Regions from separate parts of the Collimonas sp. GW821-FHT07E08 genome, predicted to be linked through region 1. Evidence: predicted binding sites of a transcription regulator. Region 1 holds the regulator's gene; the other holds the start of a gene.
What was found. Region 1 encodes LexA, which represses DNA repair genes until DNA is damaged. Its sites were predicted from a motif close to ACTGTATNNNNATACAGT; they were not measured.
Positions count from the first base shown of each region.

Region 2: a site for LexA is predicted at 3,012-3,029, ahead of AC07RZ_RS16865 (DUF2471 family protein). Genes of this name have one in related genera too.

Region 1 is NZ_JBWKQR010000003.1:281,135-288,374, forward strand. Features, by position in the region: gene AC07RZ_RS05740 (DEAD/DEAH box helicase) at 6-1,352, opposite strand; gene AC07RZ_RS05745 (VOC family protein) at 1,635-2,102, opposite strand; gene AC07RZ_RS05750 (inositol monophosphatase family protein) at 2,259-3,062, opposite strand; gene AC07RZ_RS05755 (RNA methyltransferase) at 3,215-3,991, shown strand; gene lexA (transcriptional repressor LexA) at 3,992-4,642, opposite strand; gene rpsF (30S ribosomal protein S6) at 4,958-5,326, shown strand; gene priB (primosomal replication protein N) at 5,376-5,738, shown strand; gene rpsR (30S ribosomal protein S18) at 5,725-6,009, shown strand; gene rplI (50S ribosomal protein L9) at 6,036-6,488, shown strand; gene AC07RZ_RS05785 (replicative DNA helicase) at 6,606-7,240, shown strand, end outside.
Region 2 is NZ_JBWKQR010000012.1:123,585-130,824, forward strand. Features, by position in the region: gene AC07RZ_RS16855 (S1/P1 nuclease) at 1-783, shown strand, start outside; gene AC07RZ_RS16860 (M3 family metallopeptidase) at 844-2,883, opposite strand; gene AC07RZ_RS16865 (DUF2471 family protein) at 3,085-3,357, shown strand; gene AC07RZ_RS16870 (nuclear transport factor 2 family protein) at 3,374-3,853, opposite strand; gene AC07RZ_RS16875 (MFS transporter) at 4,026-5,213, shown strand; gene treF (alpha,alpha-trehalase TreF) at 5,238-6,881, opposite strand; gene AC07RZ_RS16885 (nitrate reductase) at 6,948-7,240, opposite strand, start outside.

The sequences.
Region 1 (7,240 bases):
GAGGTTTAGCGGCCGCGGCCGCCGGAGCGGCGTGGAGCCGCAGGACGCGGTGCCGCACCATTGCCGCCGCCGTGGCCGCGGGATGGTCCCTGGCCTGGCTTGACGCCAGGCGCGGCGCCTTGTGAGCGTCCACGTCCGCCGCCGCCTCCTGCGCCGCGATTGCCGCCGCCACCGCCGCTACGCAGCTGTATAGGCTGGGCGCGGGCATTTGGATCAGGTTCAAAACCGGCAACCACTTCCTTCGGCAATTCACGCTTGATCAGCTTCTCGATATCCTTCAGCATCTGGTGTTCATCCACGCACACCAGCGATACCGCTTCACCGGTAGCGCCGGCGCGGCCGGTGCGGCCGATCCGGTGGACATAGTCTTCCGGCACGTTAGGCAGGTCGTAGTTGACCACGTGCGGCAGCTGGTCGATATCGATGCCGCGTGCCGCGATGTCGGTTGCTACCAGCACCTGCAGGCTGCCGTCCTTGAATTCGGCCAGCGCGCGGGTGCGTGCCGACTGGCTCTTGTTGCCGTGGATCGCCATGCCGCTGATGCCGTCTTTTTCCAGTTGCTCGACCAGTTTGTTGGCGCCGTGCTTGGTGCGGGTAAACACCAGCACTTGCGACCATTGGTGAGTCTTGATCAAATGCGCCAGCAGCGGATGCTTGCGGTCGCGGTCGACCGGGTGGATCTTTTGCTGGATCACTTCGACCGTCGAGTTGCGGCGCGCCACTTCGATCATGGCCGGCGAGTTCAGCAGGTTGTCGGCGAGGATCTTGATCTCGTCCGAGAAGGTGGCCGAGAACAGCAGGTTCTGGCGTTTCTTCGGCAGCACGGCAAGGATCTTCTTGATGTCGCGGATAAAGCCCATGTCCAGCATGCGGTCGGCTTCGTCCAGGATCAGGATTTCCACGTGGTTCAGGTTGACGGTGCCTTGCTGCATATGGTCCAGCAGGCGGCCCGGGGTGCACACCAGGATATCGACGCCATGCTTGAGCAGCTTGATTTGCGGGTTGATGCCGACGCCGCCGAAAATCACGGCCGAGGTCAGCTTCAGGTATTTGCCGTACAGGCGCACGCTTTCTTCGACCTGGGCGGCCAGTTCGCGGGTCGGTGTCAGCACCAGCGCGCGGATCGGGCGCTGGCTGCCGACCGGGTTGGTGGCCGATGTCGACAAGCGGTGCAGCACCGGCAGCGTAAAGCCGGCGGTCTTGCCGGTGCCGGTCTGGGCGCCGGCTAGCAAATCGCCGCCTGCCAGCACTGCAGGAATGGCCTGGGTCTGGATTGGAGTAGGGGTAGTGTATCCGTGTTCGGTTACGGCACGAACGATGGCTTCGGACAAGCCGAGTTCAGAAAAAGACATGACAACTCAATAGAATAGTATCGGCCTGTCGCCTTCTGCAAGGCGCCAGTCGCAGGCAAACGGATTAGAGGAGATTGGAGTCAGCTGGGCTGGCATTTGCTTTTCAGCCCGATAACATCCTTGACAGCAGTATTTGACTGGAGAATTTGCTGTGTCGCCGCAGAGTATAACAACGGCGCGCTGCAGGCAAGCAATTCCCGCATGTTGTGGGGCCGGGGGTGATAAAAGAGCCGCTGGCGATCCGCCTGGAAATAAAGCGGACCGCACGGTGTGCAACGCGGGTCAGCTGGCTTGCTTCATGGCGGCAGCGGCGCGCTCGCGCACTTCTTCGTCCGAATAGTCGGCGATGTGCGTGCCTACGGTCCAGACGTGGCCGAACGGGTCTTTCAGGGTGCCGGAGCGGTCGCCGTAGAACTGGTCTTGCAGCGGCCGCACCTGCGTGCCGCCGGCAGCGATTGCCCGCGGGAAAACCACATCCACGTCTTCAACATAGAGCATGATGCTGACGCCAGCCCCGCCCAGTGTTTTCGGGCTGCGGATATCCATCTCAGGGAATTCGTCGGCCAGCATGACGTGGGAATCGCCGATCTTGATTTCTGCATGCCCGATTCTGTGGTCAGGCCCGTCCATGCGCATTATTTCCACTGCGTTAAAAGCTTTTTTGTAAAACGCGATTGCGTCGGCCGCGCCGTTGACAATGAGGTAGGGAGTGACGGAAGAATATCCGTCCGGAATTGGTTTGACTGCCATATTGTTCTCCTGCGAGTTGAGAAATGGTCGTTAGGGCTGTCCAATTGCGCTGTTGCGCATGCATTGTAGTCGCCCGGCCACGCAGTTGAAATGACAAAGCAGAGTTTTATGATGCTTCCGAGGCAAGGTTCCTCTTGCCCCGGAAAATTCAGGGGGTTATTTGGCGGCGTACGGCGACAGCAAGCCAACCATCTGCGCAAATACTTTCGGGCTGCCGGCCAGCACGTCGCCCTTGTACAAGTAATCGGATTCGCCGGTGAAATCGCCGACGATGCCGCCCGATTCGCTGATCAGCAGGGAGCCCGCAGCGATGTCCCAAGGCTTCAGGCCTTTTTCAAAGAAACCGTCAAGGCGGCCCGCTGCGACGTAAGCCAGGTCGAGGGCGGCGGCGCCCGGACGGCGCAGGCCGGCGCAGCTTTGCGTCATGATGCGGAACATTTTCATGTATTCATCCATGGCCGGGCCTTCGGTTTCGCGGAAAGGGAAGCCGGTGCCAATCAGGGCGTCGGCGATCTTGTCGCGCTTGCCGACGCGGATCCGCTTGTCGTTCAGGTAGGCGCCGGAACCCTTGGTGGCTGTGAACAAATCGTTGCGAGTCGGGTCGTACACGACTGCCTGGGTAATCTGGCCGCGGTGCTGCAGCGCGATCGAGACGCAGTATTGCGGGAAACCGTGGATGAAATTGGTGGTGCCGTCGAGCGGATCGATGATCCAGACGTTTTCATTATCGTCATGCAGGTTGGCGGAGGCGCCAGATTCCTCGGCCAGGATGGCGTGGTCCGGGTAGGCATTCTTCAGTACATCAATGATCGCCGCTTCCGCAGCCTGGTCGACTTCGGTGACAAAGTCGTTATGCTGCTTTTTGGTGACTTTCAGCAAATCGAGGTCGAAAGAGGCGCGCGAGATAACCTTGGCGCCATTGCGGGCGGCCTTGATGGCCGTATTGAGCATTGGATGCATGATAGTGTTCCGTTAAAATGGCGGCACTGTGCCAACCGGGAACAGAACCACCTATATGATGAATAATAATGAACGATGCGGATGTTTCAGTGAATATTTCGAAAAATAAGCAACTTTTAGTCGAAGAAATCCGCGTAATGGCGCTATTTTAAATGAACCCGGCAAAAATCAACACGTCTCTTTTCAATCGGCTGCGCTTTGTGCTGGTCGAAACCAGCAGTCCCGGCAATGTCGGTGCTGCTGCACGCGCTATCAAAACCATGGGGTTTTCCGAGCTGGTCCTGGTCAACCCGCGTTTCCCCGACGTGTTGCAGCGTGAGGAAGCGGTCGCGTTTGCCAGCGGCGCGCAGGATGTCCTGGCGGCGGCGCGGATTGTCGACAGCCTGGAGCAGGCCCTGGAAGGCTGCAACTTCGCTGCCGCCCTGAGTGCCCGCTTGCGAGAATTTTCCCCGCCCTTGATGGCGCCGCGCGCCTTGGCGGCACAGCTGGCCGGCGATGCCAGCCTGAATGCGGCCGTCATCTTCGGCAGCGAACGTTACGGGCTGCCTAACGAGATTGTCGAAAAATGCAATGTGTTGCTGAATATCCCGGCCAATCCCGAGTATTCATCGCTGAACCTGGCGCAGGCAGTGCAGGTGCTGGCGTATGAATGCCGGGTTGCAGCCAGTGAAGATGTGTCGCCGGCAAGCAGCGGAGAGATCGGTTTCCAGGGCAACGCCGCCAGCCTGACCGACATCGACGGCATGTTCGCCCATCTTGAACAAGCCTTGATAGAGATCGAATTCCTTGATCCGGCCAGCCCGAAAAAGCTGATGCCGCGCTTGAAGCGGCTGTTCTCGCGCACCCAGCTGGAAACCGAGGAGGTCAATATTTTGCGCGGCATCGCCAGCCAGATACTGACCAAACGGCGTCGCCTTGATCGTTCCTGATTAATTCCAGCTGCGCAATAGTCCGACCGCCAGGCCCTCCAGGGCGAAATCCTCTTGGCTGGATGTCACGATGATCGGCTCGAAATCAGGATTTTCCGGCAGCAGCTGGATAGTGGAGCCGGTTTTCTGGTAACGCTTGACGGTGACGTCGTCGCCCAGGCGGGCCACCACGATCTGGCCATTCCTGGCGCTGTCGGCTTTCTTGACCGCGAGCAGGTCGCCGTCCAGGATGCCGGCGTCGCGCATCGACATCCCGCGCACCTTCAGCAGGTAATCCGGTTTGGCGCTGAACAGGGCAGGGTCGACGTTGTAGCTGGCCTGGATATGTTCTTGCGCCAGGATCGGCGAGCCCGCCGCGACCCGTCCGACCAGCGGCAGGCTGAGCTGCATCAGGGCCGGGTGCGGCAAGGCCAGCTGCGTGCCCTGGCTGCGGCTGGCGCTTTCGGTCAGCCGGATTCCGCGCGAGGTGCCGGCCGAGATCACGATGGCGCCCTTGCGCGCCAGCGCCTGCAGATGTTCTTCTGCCGCATTGGCTGAGCGGAAGCCGAGTTCCGTTGCTATTTCGGCGCGCGTCGGCGGGAAGCCGGTGTTTTCGATGGCGTCCTTGATCAGATCGAGGATTTGCTGCTGACGTGCGGTCAATTTGATCATGGCGTATTTTGGTGTAAAAAAATGGTGTGGGAGTGCTTGGAAAAGCGGTAAAAAAACAGTAAAGGCAGCGCTGGCGCGCCCAACCTATGCTGTGCATAACAACAGTCTGTATTTTTGTACAGTATTTGTGCAAATGCAAGACAATTTGATGCGATTTGACCACTCTTTAGCTATTTACTTACATCCCGGCCAGGGCCAGGGTCTGAAATCATTGAGTTTTGTTGCAATTGCTAGTACTATTGCTGGTTTTCCTCTTCCCACACTCGTCTTGACGCCGAGGTGGGCGATTTTTCAATCCGTCCAAAAGGAGCTTACATGCGTCATTATGAAATCGTATTTATCGTCCATCCAGATCAAAGCGAGCAAGTGCCTGCGATGATCGAGCGCTACAAAGGCATCGTCACTACACGTGGCGGCACTGTGCATCGCGTGGAAGACTGGGGCCGCCGCCAACTGGCATACCTGATCCAGAAACTGGCTAAAGCACATTACGTCTGCCTCAACATCGAGTGCGACAGCGAAACCCTGGCTGAAATCGAAACCGGCTTCAAGTTCAATGATGCAGTGCTGCGTCATCTGACCGTCAAGCTGAAGAAGGCCGAAACCGGTCCTTCGCCAATGATGAAGGCTGTGCAGAAGGAAGATGCTGCCAAGAGCCATCGCACCGAAGCGCCGGCAGCCTGATATCAGCCGCCTACCAGCATTCATTACGTAGCCGACGAGTTCATCAGGAGTGGATCAACCCAATAATGTGTTTCAACTGGTTGCCGTAGTCGCCGAACGTGAAGTCATACGTTATACACCGGCAGGCATCCCGATCGTATCTGCGATATTGCAGCACCGCTCGGAACCGATTGAAGCAGGCATCAAGCGCTTGATCGAATTCGAAATTGCCGCGCTAGCCGTCGGCGAGATTTCGGGAAGGTTCAGCAAGGCGCAATTGGGCGAGACATTCTGGTTTACGGGATTCATGGCACGCAAGAGCCGCAACGGTAGAAGCCTGGTATTTCACATCACGGATTTCGCTGCAACCGAAATTGCAGATGAATCAATTAGTCAAAATTTAGATACAGGAGCCAAAAATGGCATTCGGTAAAAAGTTCGATAAAAGCAAACTGAAAAACAAGCGTCAACAACAAAACCCGCTGTTCAAGCGCAAGAAATTCTGCCGTTTCACCGCTGCACACGTTGCCAGCGTTGACTACAAAGATATCGACACGCTGAAGGATTTTGTTCAGGAAAACGGCAAGATCATGCCAGCACGTCTGACCGGCACCAAGGCAATCTACCAACGTCAAGTGGACACCGCGATCAAGCGCGCGCGTTTCCTGGCGCTGCTGCCGTACACCGATCTGCACAACGCTTAATTGACGACTTGAAATAGGAGAAAAACATGCAAGTCATTCTGTTGGAAAAAGTCGTTAATCTCGGCAATCTGGGTGAAGTTGTTCGCGTCAAGGACGGTTACGCACGTAACTTCCTGATTCCGCAACGTATGGCACGTCGTGCTACAACTACTGCCATCGCTGAATTCGAAGCGAAGCGCGCCGACCTGGAAAAAGCTGCCGCCGCCAAGCTGGCTGCCGCTCAAGTCCAGGGCGAAAAACTGAACGGCCTGACCGTGCAGATTTCGCAAAAATCGGGTGTTGACGGCCGTCTGTTCGGTTCCGTGACCAACTTCGACATCGCTGAAGCGTTGACCAAGCAAGGTTTCGCAGTCGAAAAAGCACAAGTTCGTTTGCCTATCGGTCCTCTGAAGACCACCGGCGAGCACGCTGTTGCGGTTGCCCTGCATACCGACGTCGTAGTCGACATCGTTATCGCCGTGATCGGCGAGCACGTTTGATACGTTGCCTGGAATAGTTGTTGTAGTGTTAAAAAGCCGGGTTTTCCCGGCTTTTTTTATGTCCTTTTTCTGGACGCGATGGCAAGACCGATATCAGAAACGGGTATAATTCGCGCCATGAAAGCACCTTCCAAAGCACCGTCCGATCCGCAGTTAGATTCTCTCCGCGTACCCCCCCATTCCATCGAAGCAGAACAATCCGTTTTAGGCGGACTGCTGCTGGATAACGCGGCCTGGGACAAGATCGCCGACTTTGTGAACGCCGACGATTTCTATCGGTACGACCACCGCATCATCTTCCAGCACATGGTCAAGCTGATCAACGGCAGCAAGCCTGCCGACGTGATCACTGTCTATGAATCGCTGAGCGGCACCGGCAAGGCTGAAGAGGTCGGCGGCCTGAGCTACCTCAACGCGCTGGCCCAGAATACGCCGTCCGCCGCCAATATCCGCCGCTACGCCGAGATCGTGCGCGACCGCGGCGTGCTGCGCAAATTGATCACCGTCGCCGACGAGATTTCCGGCCAGGCCTTCAGCCCGCAGGGCAAGGAAGTCAAGCAGATGCTGGACGAGGCCGAATCGAAGATCTTCGCGATCGCCGAGGAAGGCGCGCGCGGCGCCCAAGGGTTCCAGGAAATCCAGCCTTTGCTGACGCAAGTTGTGGAGCGCATCGACGAACTCTACAACCGCGACAACCAGAGCGACATCACCGGCGTCTCGACCGGCTTCATCGATCTCGACAAGATGACTTC
Region 2 (7,240 bases), on a different contig from region 1:
GCCATGCTGGCGGCCGACAGCAGCGGCCTGACCGCCACCGATATGGCATCCGAAGCAACCTGGGCCGACAAATACCGCAATGCGCACCGGGAAACCGCGTCCTGGCATTTTGTCGATACCGAAATCAGCGATGGCGACATCGACGCCGCCTGCTTCGGCCATCCGACCCTGCCGGCCGGCACTCCGGCATCCGGCGGCGTGGCGCAGGACTGCGTGGTCGATAAAGTCGATCAATTCAGCGCGGAACTGCGCGATCCGAATACGGACCCGGCTGAACGCCTGCTGGCGCTGCAGTTCCTGCTGCACTTCGTCGGCGACCTGCACCAGCCGCTGCACTCCAGCGATTCGCACGACCGCGGCGGCAACGACGAGACGGTGTCGGCCGCCGGCATCGCAGCCGGCAAGCTGCATGCCTACTGGGATACCGCTTTCGTCAATAAATTGGGGACCGACCAGAACAAGGTGGCGTCAGCATTGATCGCCAAGATCAGCAGCGCCCAGGTCAGGCAATGGCAGCAACAGACGCCGCGCGACTGGTCGCTGGAAGCTTTCGATATCGCCCGCACCGATGTCTACGGCAAACTGCCGACGCCGGATTCCACAGGCAAATACAAGCTGCCGGCGACTTACGTCAGCAATGCCGGCAGCGTGGTCGCCACCCAGCTGAGCCGGGCCGGCGTGCGCCTTGCCAAGGTTCTCAACGATGCTTTAGGCAACAGCGCGACCACAGCTGCGGCTGCGGGCGCTGCCGTCCTGGCATCGCCGTTTGCCGGGAAAAAATGAAATGTGAAATGCAATGTACCTGACGCCCCGGTCGCCGGACGGCGGCCAGGGCAGCGCTGCCTATGCAATCAAGCCGCGTTTCGCCAGCATCGGCTCCACCTTCGGATCGCGGCCGCGGAAGGCGCGGAACGCCAGCGCCGGATCCTGCTTGTTGCCGGAACTGTAGATGTAGCGCCGCAGGCGTTCGGCGATTTTCTGCTCGAACGGATCGCCGGCTTCGATGAAGGCATCGTAAGCGTCGGCATCCAGCACTTCGGCCCACATGTACACGTAATAACCCGCCGCGTAATCCGAGCCGCTGAACAGATGCTGGAAGTGCGACAGGTAATGGCGCTGGCCGATATCTTGCGGTACGCCCAGCAGCTCGCACTGCTGCGCCTCGAAAGCCGCGATATCGACCTTGCTGCCGTTCGGCAGCGAATGCAAAGCCATGTCGATCAGGGCCGGGCCGGCGTACATGATGGTGGCCCAGGCCTGGTCGAACTGGCGCGCGCGCTTCAGCTTTTCCAGCAAGGCCGGAGGCATCGCCGCGCCGCTCTGGTAATGGCGGGCATGGCGCTGCAGCACCACTTCTTCCTCAGCCCAGTTCTCAAAAATCTGCGACGGCAATTCGACGTAATCCTGCAGCACCTGGGTGCCGGCCAGGCGCTCGTATTTCACTTGCGACAGCAAACCGTGCAAGCCGTGGCCGAATTCATGGAACAAGGTGCGGACATCGTCGAAACTCAGCAGGGTGACATCCGCCTTGGCGAAATTATTGTTGTTGATGACCACCGGCAGCGTGCCGCCGTTGTGGCCGGACTGGCTGCGGAAGATGTGCATCCAGGCGCCGCTGCGCTTGCTGGCGCGCGCATAGTTGTCGCCGATGAACAAGCCGATGAGTGCGTTGTCGCGGTTGCGCACTTCCCACAGGCGGGCATCGGCGTGATGCAGCGCGACGCCGTGCTGCTCGACAAAGCTGAGGCCGAACAGGCGCTGGGCGCAGTCGAACATGGCGCCGATCATGTTTTCCAGCGCGAAATACGGCTTCAGTTCGGCGTCGTCGAGGTCGTAGCGTGCCTGCCGCACTTTCTCGGCCAGGTAGCGCCAGTCCCAGGCCGCGATCGGCGTCGGCTGGCCCAGGCTGCGCGCCATCTCGGTCAGCGCCGCGCGGTCGTCCTCGGCTTTCTTCTTGGCTGGTTCCCATACCTTGCCGAGCAGGGCTGACACGGCTTCCGGCTTGCCGGCCATGCGGTCGATCAGCTGGTAATCGGCATAGGTCGGATATCCGTGCAGCTGCGCCTGCTCCTGGCGCAGCGCCATGATTTCGGCGGCGACCGGCCGGTTGTCGTGGACGCCGTCATGGGCGCCGCGCGCGACCCGGCCGCGCCAGACCGCTTCGCGCAGGTCGCGCCGGTCCGAGAATGTCAGGAACGGTTCGGCCAGCGAGGGCGACAGCGTGATCACATGGCTGCCGGCCGGCAGGCCGCACTGCTGCGCCGCCGCCGCGGCCGAAGCACGCAGGAATTCAGGCAGGCCGGCCAGCGCGGCTTCGTCTTCCAGCGCCAGCGAAAAACCGGATTCGTCAGCCAGCACGTTTTGCGTGAACGCCGTGCTCAAGGCGGCCAACCGTTCAGTCAATGCGCTGTAGCGCAGCCGCGATGCCGGCGGCAGGCTGGCGCCGGCGCGCACGAAATCCAGGTGCACGCGCTCCAGCAGGCGCAGCTGTTCAGGATCCAGGTCAAGTTCCGCGCGGCGCGCGTACAGCGCGGCGATGCGCGCAAACAGGCCGGCATGCAGGTAGATCGCATTCCTGTGCGCAGCCAGGCGCGGCGCCAGTTCGACTTCCACCGCTTGCAGGGCAGGCGAAGTTTCACTCGCGGTCAGGTTCTCGAACAGCAGGCTGATGCGGCTGTTCAGGCGGCCCGAAGCGTCGAAGGCGGCCAGCGTATTGGCGAAAGTCGGCGCCGCGGATTCGGCGGCGATGGCGTCGATCTCGGCCAGGTGCGCGGGCAGCGCGGCTTCAAACGCCGGGACAAAATGTTCCGCCTTTACCAGGTCGAAAGGCGGCAGTCCGTATGGGGTATTCCAGTCTTGCAACAGCGGGTTGATGGCGGTCATGGCAACTAGCATCCTGGCTAACGAAGAGAACGCTATTGTATAGCGCCGCGCGGATTCTCAACGCGACGCTGCGATAGTTGGCCGACAGCAGCCGGGTATCGATTGGGGATTTCCGCGGCTTGAATTATACTGTACATACATACAGTATAATTTGCGTGGAGAGATGTGATGATTGTTGTCAGAAGACCGGAGCTTGACGCCATGACTGCCAGACTGAAAGCCGCCATCGCAGCCATCGTGAGGCGCTATCGCAACGCCGATGCGCTGCTGACCTGGTCATTGATGCATCAGATCGAAAACGAAGCCATCGCGGCGCTGGCGCAACTGGAAGATGCCGAGCTGGCGCAGATCAACATGCTGCGCGCCTACCCGGTCGCCTATCCGCGCACCGACGACCCGGTCAATTTCGGCAACGCCAACCGGGTGCCGGTGGTTTTTTCGCTGATCTACAACGAATACAGGCGGTCGCACTAAGCACCGCCTTTACAGCTTACAGGCCGAGCTCGCTCAATCCCGGATGATCGTCGGGACGGCGCCCCAGCGGCCAGTGGTATTTGCGTTCCGATTCCTTGATCGGCAAGTCGTTGATGCTGGCATAGCGCCGGTGCATCAAGCCATGTTCATCAAACTCCCAATTCTCGTTGCCGTAGGAGCGGAACCAGTTGCCGGCCGCATCGTGGCACTCGTAGGCGAAACGCACGGCGATCCGGTTGCCGTCGAAAGCCCACAACTCCTTGATCAGGCGGTAATCCAGTTCGCGCTCCCACTTGCGGGTCAGGAATTGCACCACCTGTTCCCGTCCCTGCGGGAATTCATGGCGGTTGCGCCAGATGGTGTCGACGGTATACGCCAGCGACACGCGCTGCGGATCGCGGCTGTTCCAGCCGTCTTCCGCCATCCTCACCTTCTGAATCGCGGTCTCGCGGGTGAAGGGCGGGAACGGCGGACGGGCTTCGCTGGCTTGGCTCATGGTAAGGCTCCTGGGTCGATGGATGAAAGGCTGCGGCAGACGCTGGCTGCGGACAAGCCAATACTCTACGCAATATTTCGCCGGCCCGCTGGCGGCCGTTTTACGGTGCGGCAAAGCGCCGCCCTGCGATAAGGGATAAAGTGTCGCCTGGCATTTTCAAAGGCATTTCAAGATGGAACAAGCACAAACCGGCAAACTCAGCCCCGGCCTGGTGATCATGATGTCGGTCGCTACCGGCGTCGCGGTGGCCAGCAACTATTACGCGCAGCCGCTGCTGCATACCATTGCCGCCCGCTTCGGCATTTCCAACGGCAGCGCCGGCCTGATCGTGACCGTGGCCCAGCTCGGTTATGCGCTGGGCCTGATGCTGCTGGTGCCGCTGGCCGACATCCTGGAACGGAAGAAACTGATCGTCATCATGACCCTGCTGTCCGCCTGCGGGCTGCTGATCACTGCCACCGCGCAGAGCATGGCGTTCGTCCTGCTCGGGACCGCGCTGACCGGATTGTTTTCCGTGGTGTCGCAGGTGCTGGTGCCGTTTGCCGCGACCCTGGCGGCGCCGCAGGAGCGCGGCAAGGTGGTCGGCCACGTGATGACCGGCCTGCTGCTGGGCATCCTGCTGGCGCGCACCGTGGCAGGTTACCTGTCGGCGCTGGGCGGCTGGCAGACCGTGTACTGGTTCGGCGCGGCGCTGATGATCGTGACGGCGATCGCGCTGGGACGCGCCCTGCCGCGCCACCATCAATCGCAAAGCCTGAGCTATCCGCGCTTGCTGGCGTCGATCCTGACTTTGTTCGTAGCGGAGCCGGTGCTGCGCATCCGCGCCCTGCTGGGTGCGATCATCTTCGCCGTGTTCAGTGTGCTGTGGACGTCGATTTCCTTTTTGCTGGCGGCTGAGCCTTTCCTTTATTCCGACGGCACCATCGGCCTGTTCGGGCTGGTCGGCGCCGCCGGCGCCATGGCGGCCTCGCACGCCGGACGGCTGGCGGACCGCGGCCATGCCGGCCGTTCGACTTCCATCGGCCTGGCGCTGCTGCTGTTGTCGTGGCTGCCTCTGGTGTTTGCCAAGAGTTCGCTGATCGGCCTGGTCGTCGGCATCCTGCTGCTGGACCTGATGGTGCAGGCAATCCACGTCACCAACCTGAGCGTGATCAATCACCTGCATCCTGAATCGAGGAACCGCCTGACCGCCGGCTACATGACGTGCTACTTCATCGGCGGCGCCTGCGGTTCGGTGCTGTCGACCTCGATGTACGGCTACGCCGGCTGGTTCGGCGTGTCGATGACAGGCGCCGGATTAAGCGCAGCCGGCCTGGCCGTCTGGCTGCTGGCCGAGCGCAAGGCCAAGCCGGTGCATTAGGGCCTGCCGGCAGCAGGCCTCGGGTCATGGACGCTGCAGTTCGGGATACAGCGCCATCAGCTGCATCGCCACGCCGTTGGTCCAGCCGAAACCATCCTGCAAGGCGTATTCGCCGCCGCCGGCTGCGGCGCCGCCGGCGGTCACATCGTATTTTTCCACCAGCTTGCCGCTGCCGGCATAGACCTGCTGCACCTTGCCCATCCAGCGCGCAGCGATGTCGCGCGCCAAGGCGTGCAAGCCGTAACGGTTCAAGCCGTCCACCGCAATCCATTGCAGCGGCGCCCAGCCGTTGGGAGCATCCCACTGCTGGCCGCTGTCGACCGGCGTGGTGACAACGCCATGCGGCTTGAGCAATTCATTGCCGGTCCAGCGCGCCACACGCGCTGCCTGCCCCGGTTCGGCGATGCCGGTGAACAAAGGATAAAGCGTGGCGGCGCCGGGGCGCGCGGTCGGCTGCCGTTTGACCCACTGATAGTCGACGTAGTAGCCGGCCGTTTCATCCCACAGGTACTTTTGCACCGCGACCCGCCGGCGTTCGGCGCGCTGCTTGAAATCGCTGCTGCAGGCAAGGTCGCGCACTCGTTCGCAGCCAAGGCGGATCGCGTTTTCCAGGCCATACAGCAAGCTGTTGAGGTCGACCGGCAGGATGGCGGTAGTCTCGATGGCGGCAAGCGTCTTGCCGTCGGCGAACCAGCGGCTGCTGAAATCCCAGCCGCTTTCGGCGCCGGCGCGCACGTCGCGGTAAACCTCGGCAGCCTGGCGGCCGCTTTGCCGGGCCAGCTTGACGTCCTCGGCATACGATTCGTCGCGCGGCGCGGCGCGGTCATCGTAGTAACGGTTCAGCACGCTGCCGTCGGCCAGCGCCACTACCCGGCGGTATGCCGCGCCGGGCTTGAGGTCGTGTTCGCCATCCATCCAGAAACCGTACTCGCGCCGCAGCTGCGGCAGGTAACGCGCATAAGCGCCGGCTTCGTCCCCGCTCGACAACAGGCCGACCATCTTGTAGTAGAACGGCGGCTGCGAGCGGCTCAGGTAATAACTGCGGTTGCCGTTCGGGATGTGGCCGTAGCGGTCGATCAGGCTGGAAAAATTGTCGACCATCGCCCGCATCAGCTGCGGCTTGCCGTTCTGCAGCAGGCCCAGCATGGTGAAGTAGGAATCCCAGTAATACACTTCGCGGAAGCGCCCGCCCGGCACCACATAAGGCTGCGGCAAAGGCAGCAGCGAAGAGGCCGCGCTGGCCGGCGCCGGCTGCTGGGTCAGGTGCGGCCACAGGCCGGCTATATGCTGCTGCAGCGACTGGCTGCGGTCGCTGGTGTAGGCGTCCGCATTGTCCTTCGGCAGGTCGAAATGCAGGCGGACAAAATCCGCCAGGATGAAACCCGGCCGATCCTTGGCCTGTCTGTATTCCGCCTCGATGGCGGCGGGCAGGCCTTTCGGCAAGGCGTCGGCAAAGGTCTTGCCGTCGCCGAAAACATGGCCCAGCTGCACCGCGGCGAACAGTTGCGGATACAGCTCGGCCGGCGGCGCCGGATATGCGGCGACGGCGGCATGGCGGCCGGCTGGCGCATCGGCGCGCGCCGGCGTGGCAAAAGCAACGCTGGCGGCTAGCGCCACGAGCGCCAGGCGCAAGCAGTTGTGCGACGTCAAGGTTAAAGAAAAAGACATGTCTCGGCTCCATCATCTCTGGTCCAGGCAGGGATGATGGTAACGCAGTCGAGCAGGCCGATCCGTTTATGCGGTTTCTTCCGCCAGGATTTCCGTCAGCAGTTTCTTGATCTCAGGAACGCAGGATCCGCAATTGCCGCCCGCCTTCAGGCAAGCGGTCACCTGCGCCACGGTGCTCAGGCCCTGTGTGCGGACCGCTGCGCAGATGGTGTTGCGGCCGACGCCAAAACACGAACACACGGTGGGGCCGGTGTCGGCGCCCTTCGCTATCGGCTGGCCCAGCAGCAAGCCGACCCTGTCCGCATCTTCCAGCCGGTCCTTGGCGAACAGGCTGGCCAGCCAGGCGCGCGACGGCAGGT